One region of the Pediococcus acidilactici genome, then DNA from elsewhere that is predicted to be linked to it. Evidence: a T-box and tRNA genes for the amino acid it is inferred to sense, from the RefSeq annotation. Region 1 holds a T-box; the other holds one or more tRNA genes.
The links. The T-box of region 1 lies ahead of I6H64_RS01900 (valine--tRNA ligase). A T-box ahead of a tRNA ligase gene usually reads a tRNA of that ligase, here a tRNA-Val.

Region 1 (6,781 bases):
TCGATAACCAAATCTTTTCAGTTACAAACGGCATTACTGGATGTAAAAGCCGCAAAGTTTGGTCTAGGACGTATGCCAATACGTTTTGGGTATTTACTTGAGCAGTTTGGTCGTCACCGTTGAGAATTTCCTTACTCATTTCGATGTACCAATCACAGAAATCATCCCAAATGAAGGTGTACAATGCCCGACCGGCTTCCCCGAAGTCGTAAACGTCAAAGAAGTGGGTAACTTGTTCCACCGTGTGGTTTAGGCGACTTAAAATCCAGCGGTCAGCAAGGTTAAGTTCGTTCAATGCTGGTAACTGTGGCTTATCAACTTGGTCTAAGTTCATAATTACGTAGCGGCTTGCGTTCCAAATCTTATTAATAAAGTTCCAAGCTGCATCCATCTTAGTGTAGCTAAACCGTAAATCTTGTCCCGCAGTAGAACCGTTAGAAAGGAACCAACGCAGTGCATCCGCACCATATTTATCAATTACGTCCATTGGGTCGATTCCGTTTCCTAGCGACTTACTCATCTTACGACCCTGTTCGTCACGGATTAATCCGTGCAACAATACGTCTTTAAACGGCCGCTTGCCGGTAAACTTCAAGCTTTGGAAGATCATCCGAGCAACCCAGAAGAAGATGATGTCATAGCCGGTTACCAACGTGCTAGTTGGGAAGTAGCGCTTAAAGTCTGCCGCGTTTTCGTCCGGCCAGCCCATCGTGGTAAATGGCCACAATGCACTAGAGAACCAAGTGTCTAGTACGTCGGGATCTTGTTCCCAGTTTTCAACATCTTTAGGAGCTTCTTCGCCTACGTAAACTTCGCCAGTTTCCTTGTGATACCAAGCTGGGATTTGGTGTCCCCACCACAATTGCCGGGAAATTACCCAATCGTGAGCATTTTCCATCCACTGCTTGAAGGTGTGTTCAAAACGTTCGGGGATGAAATTAACCTTGTCATCCGTATCTTGATTTGCTAAAGCCATCTTGGCAAGTTTATCCATTTTAACAAACCATTGCGTCGACAAACGGGATTCCACTTGTACACCCGTCCGTTCCGAATGACCCACACTGTGAACAATTGGGTCAATCTTAATCATGTAGCCCTGGTCTTCGAGGTCCTTAACCATCGCCTTGCGTGCTTCAAACCGGTCTAAGCCTTCGTACTTGCCCGCGTTCTCGTTCATTGAAGCATCGTCATTCATCGTGTTGATCCGTTCAAGGTTATGCCGGTTACCCACTTGGAAATCGTTAGGGTCGTGCGCAGGCGTAATCTTCACCATTCCAGTCCCAAACTCAGGATCCACGTACTGGTCAGCAATGATTGGGAGATGACGGCCTTGAAGCGGCAAAATAACTTCCTTGCCTACCAAGTCTTGGTAACGTTCGTCACTTGGGTGAACGGCAATGGCAACGTCCCCGAACATTGTTTCTGGCCGGGTTGTCGCAATTTCAATATAATTTTTCCCATTAAAAGTAAAATCAGGATCTGCGAAGAAGTACTTCACGTGGTAGAAAGCACCTTGGTCGTCTTGGTGCTCTACTTCGATATCTGAAAGTGCCGTCCGCGCCTGCGGATCCCAGTTAATAATGTATTCACCACGATAAATCAATCCTTCGTTATATAAAGTAACGAATACTTTCCGAACGGCCTTGGAAAGTCCTTCGTCAAGGGTAAAACGTTCCCGACCGTAGTCGAGCGAAAGCCCCATTTTAGCCCATTGTTGATGGATGGTGTCGGCATATTCATCTTTCCATTCCCATACCTTATCAATGAACTTGTCCCGTCCAAGATCATAACGGGAAACTCCTTGTTCACGCAGTTTAGCTTCCACCTTTGCTTGGGTAGCGATTCCGGCATGGTCCATTCCTGGTACCCAAACCGTATCATATCCTTGCATCCGTTTTTGCCGGATCAACATATCTTGTAACGTAGTATCCCAAGCATGACCTAAATGCAATTTTCCGGTAACGTTAGGAGGCGGAATTACAATTGAATATGGTTTTGCTTTTTTATCTCCATTAGGCTTAAATAAACCCTTTTCGACCCACTCTTGGTAGCGGCCCTGTTCGACCTTTTGAGGTTCGTACTTTGTCGACATCTCAACTTCTTTGGTCATCAAACTTCACTTCCCTTTCCAAAATAAAAAGCACTTTCTTCCTAAGAAATAGGACGAAAGTGCTTCGCGGTACCACCTAAATTGGGCATAACTGCCCCGCTTTGTCTTTGATAACGAACGTACTGTTCGATCTTTAAGTTCTGCGCCTTAAAGATTGGTTCATAAGCAACCCGATCTTCCGTGTTTAGAGACTTGCAGCCCCGTCCCCTCTCTGAAAAACACTGATGGAAAATCTCCTCTTAATCATCACCGTCAAAAATAATAATAAAGAATAAATCTTGGTACGTCAATTAAGTTTTTACATTTGTTTAATTACTTCTAGCGCAGCTTCGTAGTTTGGCTCAGAATGTAATTCAGGAACGATTTCCCGGTAAACGATTTTACCAGATGCATCAGCAATGAAAATACTCCGTGCTAAGTAACCAGCATTCGGAATGTATAATTTCATTTCATAACCAAACGACAATTCGTGATCTGAAAGAACTTCTAGGTTATTAACCCCTTCGGCAGCACACCAGTTTGCTTGATCTTGCGGTAAATTATTAGAAATCGTGACAAACCGAACTTCCGGATAGTTATCCGCCTGCTGGTTAAAGGCCTTTGTTTGAATGCTGCAAACTCGCGTATTCAAATCAGGCACCACGCTTAATAACAACGGTTTGCCAAGTAAATCACGCGTTTTTACTTTCGCGCCCTTTGCCGTAAAGACTTTAAACTTTGGTAATTGGTCGCCCACTTCTGGCGGGTTACCAACTAGTTCAACCTTTTGTCCACCACGTAATATTTCCATGACCTTACGCTCCTTTATTCTAACGACTAGTCAAAATGGATTGTTCTCCACTAACTTTGTCAGATAACTTAATTAGTCAATTAATCGAGGACTAAATTTCTCAATATCCACCGATATTTACGTTAACCTTATCCCAAAACACCCCAAATAGCAACTAATCAATTTAAGCTTAAAGAAGTTCTGCAAAAACTTCTTCATTCTGGTTCAAAAATTCTTCGCCAGCGTGGATGTTAGTAACTTGCACCCCGTCAAGAGCACGCTTCATCAAGCCTTCCACGTCAATCTTGCTTTCGTAATAGCGGGCTTTTTCTAAATCCGGACGCGTCTTTGGAGCTGGCGGAGCGAAAATGGTACAACAGTCCTCAAATGGCATAATTGATAAATCGTAGGTATCAATTTCCTTGGCAATTTCAATGATTTCGTTTTTATCCATCGAAACTACCGGTCGGATAATTGGCATGGTAGTTACGTCGTTTATCGCCATCATGCTTTCCATTGTTTGAGAAGCCACTTGGCCGAGCGACTCGCCGTTAAAAATAGCTAAGCCACCCCGCCTTTGTGCTAACGCCACGGTCAAACGAAGCATCATCCGCCGTTGGATCGTCATTAAGTAACCTTCCGGACACTTCTCCTTAATGGTTTCTTGAATTTCAGCAAACGGAACTTGCAAAAACTGAACGTTCCCGGAGTAAGCAGCTAATTTACCGCTTAGCTCCTTAGCTTTTGCAAGGGCTTGTTCACTCGTGTATGGCGGGCTAAAGAAATGAACCATTTCCATCTCAACGCCCCGTTTCATACCTAGATATGCGGCAACTGGCGAATCAATCCCCCCAGAAAGCATCATCATTCCCTTACCAGCCGTTCCCACTGGCAAACCGCCAGCTCCATCAATCACTTCGCTAGTTAGGAAGATTCCGTTTGAACGAATCTCCACTCGTAAAGTAATGTCAGGATTCTTCATTTTAACCTGACTTTCAGGAAAGTTTTCTAAAATGAATCCGCCTAGTTCCCGGTTCATCGTATCGGTATTGATGGGGAAGTCCTTATCTGAACGTCGGGTGTTAATCTTAAAAGTCATTTGGGGCTTTAACTGTTCTTTCATCATTGCTAGCGCGCCTTCTTGAACAGCTTCCATTGATTTTTCAACTTTTAACATTGGTGATAAATTTTGAATTCCAAAAACCCGTTTCAAGCGGGCAATTACTGCCGCACTGCTCGCCCCGTTTAAAGTAACGTGGGTGCGGTCCCGATTAGGGTGGACCACCACTTGTTCAAAGTCTTTTAAACTTTTACGAATGTTACCGCCTAAGCGGGCGATAAAATCTTTTCGGTTTTTTCCCTTTGTAGATAGCTCGCCGTAGCGAACCATAATTTCCGTATATTCCATAAAAACTCCTATCTAAGCATTTTGATTAATTTTAGAAAAGTCTTGGTACAACTGGTCGAAAACTTTATTAAAGCGTTCAGCTTCTTCCATAGTGTTAGCACTGTCTAAACTGACCCGCACCGCACTAGTGGAAATCTGTTGATCAACGTTCATGGCCGTCAAGGTACTAGAAGCTTGTTGTTTTTTAGAAGAGCAAGCACTCGTCGTCGAGATGTAAATGTCGTGGCTTTCAAACGCGTGAACAATTGTTTCCCCCCGGACTCCCTTAATCGCAAAGCACAGGATGTGGGGCGCAAAGCCAGCATCACATTTCGAAAAGGCGACTACTTTGTCAAAGCTAGTGACGTGATCATAAATAGCCTGTTTTACTTGAGCTTGGTGCGCAACTTTTTGCTTTTCGTCAGTTAGTAACAACCGCAAAGCCTTGGCCATCGCTGCAATTGCTGGTAAATTTTCGGTACCGCTGCGTAAATTCTTTTCTTGTCCGCCACCAGTCATTAACGGCGCAATTCGCCGACCTTGCCGCGCGTAGATAAAGCCGACGCCTCGCGGAGCGTGGAATTTATGTCCCGAGAAAGTGACAAAGTCTACCCGATCGTTCATGATGGCCGATTGAATTCCCTTACCGATTCCTTGGACTGCATCCACATGAAAATGAATTTTAGGGTAATCCTTCAACACTTCGGCAACTTCGGTGAGCGGTTGTACCGTACCAATTTCATTGTTAACCGCCATGATTGAAACCAAAATTGTATCCGGCCGAATCGCATCCTTCAAATCTTGGATACTAATCCGTCCTTCGTCATCTACGGGTAAATAAGTAACGTCAAAGCCGAGTTGCTCTAATTGAGCCATCGTATTTTGGACCGCCGGATGTTCCACCGTAGTGGTAATCAGGTGTTTTCCGTAAGCACGTTTTTCGATTGCCGTTCCCTTAATCACCCAGTTGTCGCCTTCTGTACCTCCGCTGGTAAAGAAGATCTCGTGTGGCTGCACGTTTAACAAGTCCGCAATTTGTTTACGTGATTGTTCAAGCAAATTAAACGCAGTTTCACCCATGTTGTGTAAACTAGAAGGGTTTCCCCAAATCTGATTGCTAACCTTTTGGTAAGTTTCTAAGACTGTTTTATCAACTTGCGTAGTTGCACTATTGTCAAAGTAAATCATTTTCCTCATCCCTAACTTAAAATCCCGCTTAATCACATTCCATTATTCTACTTACAAATGGGAAGCGTGTCAAAATTTTACCATTTTCAAAACCAGTTAAAATTCTACCTAATTTTGAAAAAAAATTCCATCCCCATTACATAAAACAGAGGCCGAGAAAAAATTTCCCAGCCTCCGTTGCCGCTTTTTAATTGTGGAACCTTGATCCCTATATCAGTTAACCTAATATTTCTAGATTAATATTCCGTTTTCTTTTGTTGGTAGTAGTTTTCCGTAATATTCTCGATTGCTCCCGGTTCAACCTTGTCCAACGCCTTCGAAATTACTGAAAGGCTTTCGTTGTAACGGTGGTCTTTATCAAAAAGCTTTTGCGCTTGTTGACTGGCTGCCGCAACCTCTTCATCAGTATGCCGGTAACGGTTAGCATATTGGATGGCCGCCTCACTAATTGCAGCATCATCGGTTAAATCAGAAGTCTTCTTAATCAAGGTTTGGATGTCGGTGCTAACCATGTCTAATTCGCGGTTAATCATCCCCATATTGATCCGGACTTGATTCATATCACTGCCAACTTTTTCGATTTCGTCGCTAACCACAAAGAAGTAATCCATGTAGCCTTCTGGAATACCAGGTAAGTTGAGCGTTTCGACGTGCCGTTTAATGTTATGAATTTCATTGTCGTATTGTTGCAAACGCGTCCGTGCGTCCTTTTCACTATCGACCATTTCCTGTAATTCACTATTCAAGGCTGCCTGCCGGTCTTCAATTTCAGTTAGCTGTTCATTTTCTTCCTTTAGCCGTTCTACGATTTCGGAATAAACCACCGGTTGGTTAGTAATGCGTTCCGTGTCCCGGTCGTGTTCATTGCGAATGTCGTTTAATTGGCCCTCTAGAACTTGACCAAGGTTTAGCTGATCATCGTTTAAAACGTAGCTTTGGTCTAGCCGAGCAATTTCAGAAAGGAGCACTTTATTTTGTTTTTCAGCATGATCAAGGAATCGAGTAATTACGTTGAAGTTGTGCTCTACAGATTTACGAGCGTCAATTTCGGTTTGTAAAATGTCGTATAATTCATCAATTCGAATTTCAATCGCCTTGTTATTAGCTCGCACAGCATCCAACCGTAAATTGCTAAGGGTTTCCAAATTATCATTAATCTTGGCTTTAATTGCCTTGATTTCGTCCTTAACCGTGTCATTTTCAAAAGCGTAGTTATGATTAATTAACTGGTCATAGCCATCGCGAACTTCTTCGATTTGTGAAGGAAATAAGTTGGTTAATTCATCGTATAACGAAGGAATTGCCTTAATTTCTGCTTCAATTTCAG
Region 2 (6,781 bases), 800 kb from region 1:
CATGCCGTAAACGATGATTACTAAGTGTTGGAGGGTTTCCGCCCTTCAGTGCTGCAGCTAACGCATTAAGTAATCCGCCTGGGGAGTACGACCGCAAGGTTGAAACTCAAAAGAATTGACGGGGGCCCGCACAAGCGGTGGAGCATGTGGTTTAATTCGAAGCTACGCGAAGAACCTTACCAGGTCTTGACATCTTCTGCCAACCTAAGAGATTAGGCGTTCCCTTCGGGGACAGAATGACAGGTGGTGCATGGTTGTCGTCAGCTCGTGTCGTGAGATGTTGGGTTAAGTCCCGCAACGAGCGCAACCCTTATTACTAGTTGCCAGCATTCAGTTGGGCACTCTAGTGAGACTGCCGGTGACAAACCGGAGGAAGGTGGGGACGACGTCAAATCATCATGCCCCTTATGACCTGGGCTACACACGTGCTACAATGGATGGTACAACGAGTCGCGAAACCGCGAGGTTTAGCTAATCTCTTAAAACCATTCTCAGTTCGGACTGTAGGCTGCAACTCGCCTACACGAAGTCGGAATCGCTAGTAATCGCGGATCAGCATGCCGCGGTGAATACGTTCCCGGGCCTTGTACACACCGCCGTCACACCATGAGAGTTTGTAACACCCAAAGCCGGTGGGGTAACCTTTTAGGAGCTAGCCGTCTAAGGTGGGACAGATGATTAGGGTGAAGTCGTAACAAGGTAGCCGTAGGAGAACCTGCGGCTGGATCACCTCCTTTCTAAGGAATAATACGGAACCGCACACGAGTCAAAGTTTTGTTTAGTTTTGAGAGGTCTACTCTCAAAACACATGCGTATCGGGCCTATAGCTCAGCTGGTTAGAGCGCACGCCTGATAAGCGTGAGGTCGATGGTTCGAGTCCATTTAGGCCCATACATGGGGAATTAGCTCAGCTGGGAGAGCGCCTGCCTTGCACGCAGGAGGTCAGCGGTTCGATCCCGCTATTCTCCATTGAACAACGTTAGTTGTTCTACTTTTGTTCTTTGAAAACTGAATAATATCTATAATTTTCTAATTTTAATTAATCATAATTAAACCGAGAGAAAACCGCGTAATTTTAAAGAGTTAAACAAGATTAGTTCAAAATAATCGCAATACTCAATTAATCGCTTTACCGTAGGTAAAGTTAGGTTAAGTTAGGAAGGGCGCATGGTGGATGCCTTGGTACTAGGAGCCGATGAAGGACGGGACTAACACCGATATGCCTCGGGGAGCTGTAAGTAAGCTTTGATCCGGGGATTTCCGAATGGGGCAACCCAATAGTTTTAATCGACTATTATCCGCATCTGAATTCATAGGATGTGTGAAGGTAAACGTGGGGAACTGAAACATCTCAGTACCCACAGGAACAGAAAGAAAATTCGATTCCCTGAGTAGCGGCGAGCGAAACGGGAACAGCCCAAACCAAGAAGCTTGCTTCTTGGGGTTGTAGGACTGAACATTTGAGTTACCAAAGAGCTTGATAGCTGAAGGGCCTGGGAAGGCCAGCCAGAGAGGGTGACAGCCCCGTAAGTTAAATCAAACTCCCTCAGTTCAGGATCCTGAGTACGGCGGAGCACGTGAAATTCCGTCGGAATCCGGGAGGACCATCTCCCAAGGCTAAATACTACCTAGTGACCGATAGTGAACCAGTACCGTGAGGGAAAGGTGAAAAGCACCCCGGAAGGGGAGTGAAATAGTTCTTGAAACCATGTGCCTACAAGAAGTCAGAGCCCGTTAATGGGTGATGGCGTGCCTTTTGTAGAATGAACCGGCGAGTTACGTTCGTATGCCAGGTTAAGTTGAAGAGACGGAGCCGAAGCGAAAGCGAGTCTGAAGAGGGCGAATTAGTATGCGGATGTAGACCCGAAACCAAGTGACCTACCCATGTCCAGGTTGAAGGTGCGGTAAAACGCACTGGAGGACCGAACTCGTGTACGTTGAAAAGTGCTGAGATGAGGTGTGGGTAGCGGTGAAATTCCAAACGAACTTGGAGATAGCTGGTTCTCTCCGAAATAGCTTTAGGGCTAGCCTCGGAATTAGGATCGTGGAGGTAGAGCCACTGTTTGGACTAGGGGCCCGTCATGGGTTACCGAATTCAGATAAACTCCGAATGCCATCGATTTATGTCCGGGAGTCAGACGGTGAGTGATAAGATCCATCGTCGAAAGGGGAACAGCCCAGACCACCAGTTAAGGTCCCTAAATATATGTTAAGTGGAAAAGGATGTGGAGTTGCATAGACAACTAGGATGTTGGCTCAGAAGCAGCCACCATTTAAAGAGTGCGTAATAGCTCACTAGTCGAGTGATCCTGCGCCGAAAATGTACCGGGGCTTAAACATATTACCGAGACTGTGGATGCCACCATTAGGTGGCGTGATAGGAGAGCGTTCTAAGGGCGACGAAGGCAGACCGTGAGGACTGTTGGAGCGCTTAGAAGTGAGAATGCCGGTATGAGTAGCGAAAGATAGGTGAGAATCCTATCCACCGTATGACTAAGGTTTCCTGGGGAAGGCTCGTCCTCCCAGGGTTAGTCGGGACCTAAGCCGAGGCCGAGAGGCGTAGGCGATGGATAACAGGTTGAGATTCCTGTACTAGTTAAACTTGTTTGAACAATGGAGGGACGCAGGAGGCTAAGGAATGCACCCGATTGGAAGTGGGTGTCCAAGCCGTAAGTCTGAAGTCGAGTCAAATGCTTGATTTCTTAAGGACAAGCGGTGATGGGGAGTGAAATTTAAGTAACGAAGTTCCTGACGTCACGCTGCCGAGAAAAGCTTCTAGTTAGAGTTTAACTACCCGTACCGCAAACCGACACAGGTAGTCGAGGAGAGTATCCTAAGGTGAGCGAGAGAACTCTCGTTAAGGAACTCGGCAAAATGACCCGTAACTTCGGGAGAAGGGGTGCTGATCGCAAGATCAGCCGCAGTGAAAAGGCCCAGGCGACTGTTTATCAAAAACACAGGTTTCTGCAAAATCGTAAGATGACGTATAGGGGCTGACGCCTGCCCGGTGCTGGAAGGTTAAGGGGATGAGTTAGCGTAAGCGAAGCTTTGAACTGAAGCCCCAGTAAACGGCGGCCGTAACTATAACGGTCCTAAGGTAGCGAAATTCCTTGTCGGGTAAGTTCCGACCCGCACGAAAGGCGTAACGATCTGGGCACTGTCTCAACGAGAGACTCGGTGAAATTATAATACCCGTGAAGATGCGGGTTACCCGCGACAGGACGGAAAGACCCCATGGAGCTTTACTGTAACTTGATATTGAGTGTTTGTACAGCTTGTACAGGATAGGTAGGAGCCGTAGAATCCGGAACGCTAGTTTCGGAGGAGGCGCAAGTGGGATACTACCCTCGTTGTATGAACCCTCTAACCCGCGCCACTAATCGTGGCGGGAGACAGTGTCTGGTGGGCAGTTTGACTGGGGCGGTCGCCTCCTAAAAGGTAACGGAGGCGCCCAAAGGTTCCCTCAGAATGGTTGGAAATCATTCGCAGAGTGTAAAGGCAGAAGGGAGCTTGACTGCGAGACAGACAGGTCGAGCAGGGACGAAAGTCGGGCTTAGTGATCCGGTGGTTCCGTATGGAAGGGCCATCGCTCAACGGATAAAAGCTACCCTGGGGATAACAGGCTTATCTCCCCAAGAGTTCACATCGACGGGGAGGTTTGGCACCTCGATGTCGGCTCATCGCATCCTGGGGCTGTAGTCGGTCCCAAGGGTTGGGCTGTTCGCCCATTAAAGCGGTACGCGAGCTGGGTTCAGAACGTCGTGAGACAGTTCGGTCCCTATCCGTCGCGGGCGTAGGAAATTTGAGAGGAGCTGTCCTTAGTACGAGAGGACCGGGATGGACACACCGCTGGTGTACCAGTTGTTCCGCCAGGAGCATCGCTGGGTAGCTATGTGTGGATGAGATAAACGCTGAAAGCATCTAAGTGTGAAACTCGCCTCAAGATGAGATTTCCCATTGCCTTCGGGCAAGTAAGACCCCTGAGAGATGATCAGGTAGATAGGCTAGAAGTGGAAGTGTAGCGATACATGGAGCGGACTAGTACTAATCGGTCGAGGACTTAACCAAGTAGAACGTGGCAAGTAACTCGAAAGAAATGTAGATATTATTCAGTTTTGAGAGGACAAAAGTTTTCTCAAGTGATAACGTAAGTTAGCACAGAGTGTGGTGACGATAGTGAGAAGGATATACCTGTTCCCATGTCGAACACAGAAGTCAAGCTTCTTAACGCCAAGAGTAGTTGGGGGATCGCCCCCTGCGAGGGTAGGACGTTGCCATGCTAATTATGGAGGATTAGCTCAGTTGGGAGAGCATCTGCCTTACAAGCAGGAGGTCACAGGTTCGAGCCCTGTATCCTCCATTATCTTGAGCCGTTAGCTCAGTTGGTAGAGCATCTGACTTTTAATCAGAGGGTCGACAGTTCGAGCCTGTCACGGCTCATAGCACTAAAAGTGCTGTGACATATAATTGAATATATGGCATTATATAAAGGTAATGCCGACTTAGCTCAGTTGGCAGAGCATCTGTCTTGTAAACAGAGGGTCGGAGGTTCGAATCCTCTAGTCGGCATATCGATCATGCGGAAGTAGTTCAGTGGTAGAACATCACCTTGCCATGGTGGGGGTCGCGGGTTCGAATCCCGTCTTCCGCTTCGTAGTAAGTATTTACTACTTTTATAAAATGCCGGGGTGGCGGAATTGGCAGACGCACAGGACTTAAAATCCTGCGGTCAGTGATGACCGTACCGGTTCGATCCCGGTCCTCGGCATTTGTATTGCACCCATAGCGCAACTGGATAGAGTGTCTGACTACGAATCAGAAGGTTGTAGGTTCGACTCCTACTGGGTGCATTGTTTTAAACGGGAAGTAGCTCAGCTTGGTAGAGCACCTGGTTTGGGACCAGGGGGTCGCAGGTTCGAATCCTGTCTTCCCGATTAAATGTTGATAAACATTTATTAATTAAATAGATCGCGGTGTAGCTCAGCTGGCTAGAGCGTCCGGTTCATACCCGGGAGGTCGGGGGTTCGATCCCCTCCGCCGCGATAGGGTTAATATACGAACTTGGACCTTTAGCTCAGTTGGTTAGAGCAAACGGCTCATAACCGTTCGGTCGTAGGTTCGAGTCCTACAAGGTCCATCTAGCATTTTTGTTAGTAAGGGCAGTGAAACGTATATTTGTATTATGGAGGATTACCCAAGTCTGGCTGAAGGGAACGGTCTTGAAAACCGTCAGGTGGGTCAAACCACGCGAGAGTTCGAATCTCTCATCCTCCTTTTTAATTATCGCGGGATGGAGCAGTCTGGTAGCTCGTCGGGCTCATAACCCGAAGGTCGTAGGTTCAAATCCTGCTCCCGCAATTATGGTCCTATGGTCTAGTTGGTTAGGACGCCTGCCTGTCACGCAGGAGATCACGAGTTCGAGTCTCGTTAGGACCGTAATGGCTCGGTAGCTCAGTCGGTAGAGCAATGGATTGAAGCTCCATGTGTCGGCAGTTCGATTCTGTCCCGCGCCATTGAAAATTTAATATTTATTTTGCGGGTGTAGTTTAGTGGTAAAACCACAGCCTTCCAAGCTGTTGTCGCGAGTTCGATTCTCGTCACCCGCTTTAAGTATGGGCCTATAGCTCAGCTGGTTAGAGCGCACGCCTGATAAGCGTGAGGTCGATGGTTCGAGTCCATTTAGGCCCATTTGGAGAAGTACTCAAGTGGCTGAAGAGGCGCCCCTGCTAAGGGTGTAGGTCGCGCAAGCGGCGCGAGGGTTCGAATCCCTCCTTCTCCGTTAGTTCTTATTATAAGTATGACCCGTTGGTCAAGTGGTTAAGACACTGCCCTTTCACGGCAGTAACATGGGTTCGAATCCCGTACGGGTCATTTTTTGTCATATTTATATTAATATTATCGCGGGATGGAGCAGTCTGGTAGCTCGTCGGGCTCATAACCCGAAGGTCGTAGGTTCAAATCCTGCTCCCGCAATTAATTGGTCCTATGGTCTAGTTGGTTAGGACGCCTGCCTGTCACGCAGGAGATCACGAGTTCGAGTCTCGTTAGGACCGTCTTTGAAAGAGACTTAAGCAAAAGCCATTCGTTTATTAAACGGATGGCTTTTTTGTATTGTAGAAAAGTTCCAAGTGAGATATGAAAGAACTAGGATTAATAATCGAAAACACGGCGATTAATCCCAGTTGCTTTACTATATCTATCAATTGCACGTTGCAATACTTTATATAGGAAGGTGAGCCTTTCACATAAACAAGTTATCTTAAACAATAAAAAACCATTAGCAACCAGAATACTGATTACTAATGGCTAATTAATTAATGACCGGCCGTAAATAAAAAGGTGACACAGATTAAAATGATTAAAACTAGCAAAATAAAATTGCGGGGAAGCTTAACCCGGGGAAGATACCAACCCAATATGCCAATCATTGGATAAAGTACCGCGCTCCATTGTTTAAATAGTACAAAGCCGAAAATGGTGATGACCACCAGCAGCCCAATTTCAAGATAGATAAACTGTTCGGGATGTGCCACGAAAACAGAGAATAGAATCATCAAAAAAACTAAGCACAATAATAAGCAAGTTTTCAAAAACATGCTGCTAACAAATGCGTTACGAATATAGAAAAAGGCAATCGGACTTAAAACGCTAATGCTAAACGCAAAACTAATTAGTCCTACGCCGTTTTTGCCTTGAAAAGGTAAAAAAACGGAGACAAACGGTACCAAAGTTAGCAACCCTAGAAGAGAAACGTAACGCTCCTTACTGACTAATAAAATGA

Region 2: it has a tRNA-Val gene. The T-box ahead of I6H64_RS01900 (valine--tRNA ligase) is inferred to sense a tRNA for this amino acid. The anticodon was not compared.

The regions. Positions count from the first base shown of each region.
Region 1 is NZ_CP066046.1:373,462-380,242, reverse strand. It holds gene I6H64_RS01900 (valine--tRNA ligase) at 1-2,110, opposite strand, end outside; T-box leader at 2,157-2,366, opposite strand; gene tpx (thiol peroxidase) at 2,409-2,900, opposite strand; gene thiI (tRNA uracil 4-sulfurtransferase ThiI) at 3,070-4,287, opposite strand; gene I6H64_RS01885 (cysteine desulfurase family protein) at 4,300-5,454, opposite strand; gene ezrA (septation ring formation regulator EzrA) at 5,691-6,781, opposite strand, start outside.
Region 2 is NZ_CP066046.1:1,173,155-1,179,935, reverse strand. It holds rRNA gene I6H64_RS05950 (16S ribosomal RNA) at 1-737, shown strand, start outside; tRNA gene I6H64_RS05945 (tRNA-Ile) at 818-891, shown strand; tRNA gene I6H64_RS05940 (tRNA-Ala) at 897-969, shown strand; rRNA gene I6H64_RS05935 (23S ribosomal RNA) at 1,148-4,068, shown strand; rRNA gene rrf (5S ribosomal RNA) at 4,164-4,280, shown strand; tRNA gene I6H64_RS05925 (tRNA-Val) at 4,288-4,360, shown strand; tRNA gene I6H64_RS05920 (tRNA-Lys) at 4,368-4,440, shown strand; tRNA gene I6H64_RS05915 (tRNA-Thr) at 4,497-4,569, shown strand; tRNA gene I6H64_RS05910 (tRNA-Gly) at 4,580-4,651, shown strand; tRNA gene I6H64_RS05905 (tRNA-Leu) at 4,683-4,768, shown strand; tRNA gene I6H64_RS05900 (tRNA-Arg) at 4,777-4,850, shown strand; tRNA gene I6H64_RS05895 (tRNA-Pro) at 4,861-4,934, shown strand; tRNA gene I6H64_RS05890 (tRNA-Met) at 4,970-5,043, shown strand; tRNA gene I6H64_RS05885 (tRNA-Ile) at 5,064-5,137, shown strand; tRNA gene I6H64_RS05880 (tRNA-Ser) at 5,185-5,274, shown strand; tRNA gene I6H64_RS05875 (tRNA-Met) at 5,285-5,358, shown strand; tRNA gene I6H64_RS05870 (tRNA-Asp) at 5,363-5,436, shown strand; tRNA gene I6H64_RS05865 (tRNA-Phe) at 5,441-5,513, shown strand; tRNA gene I6H64_RS05860 (tRNA-Gly) at 5,536-5,606, shown strand; tRNA gene I6H64_RS05855 (tRNA-Ile) at 5,615-5,688, shown strand; tRNA gene I6H64_RS05850 (tRNA-Ser) at 5,692-5,779, shown strand; tRNA gene I6H64_RS05845 (tRNA-Glu) at 5,800-5,871, shown strand; tRNA gene I6H64_RS05840 (tRNA-Met) at 5,900-5,973, shown strand; tRNA gene I6H64_RS05835 (tRNA-Asp) at 5,980-6,053, shown strand; gene I6H64_RS05830 (hypothetical protein) at 6,315-6,781, opposite strand, start outside.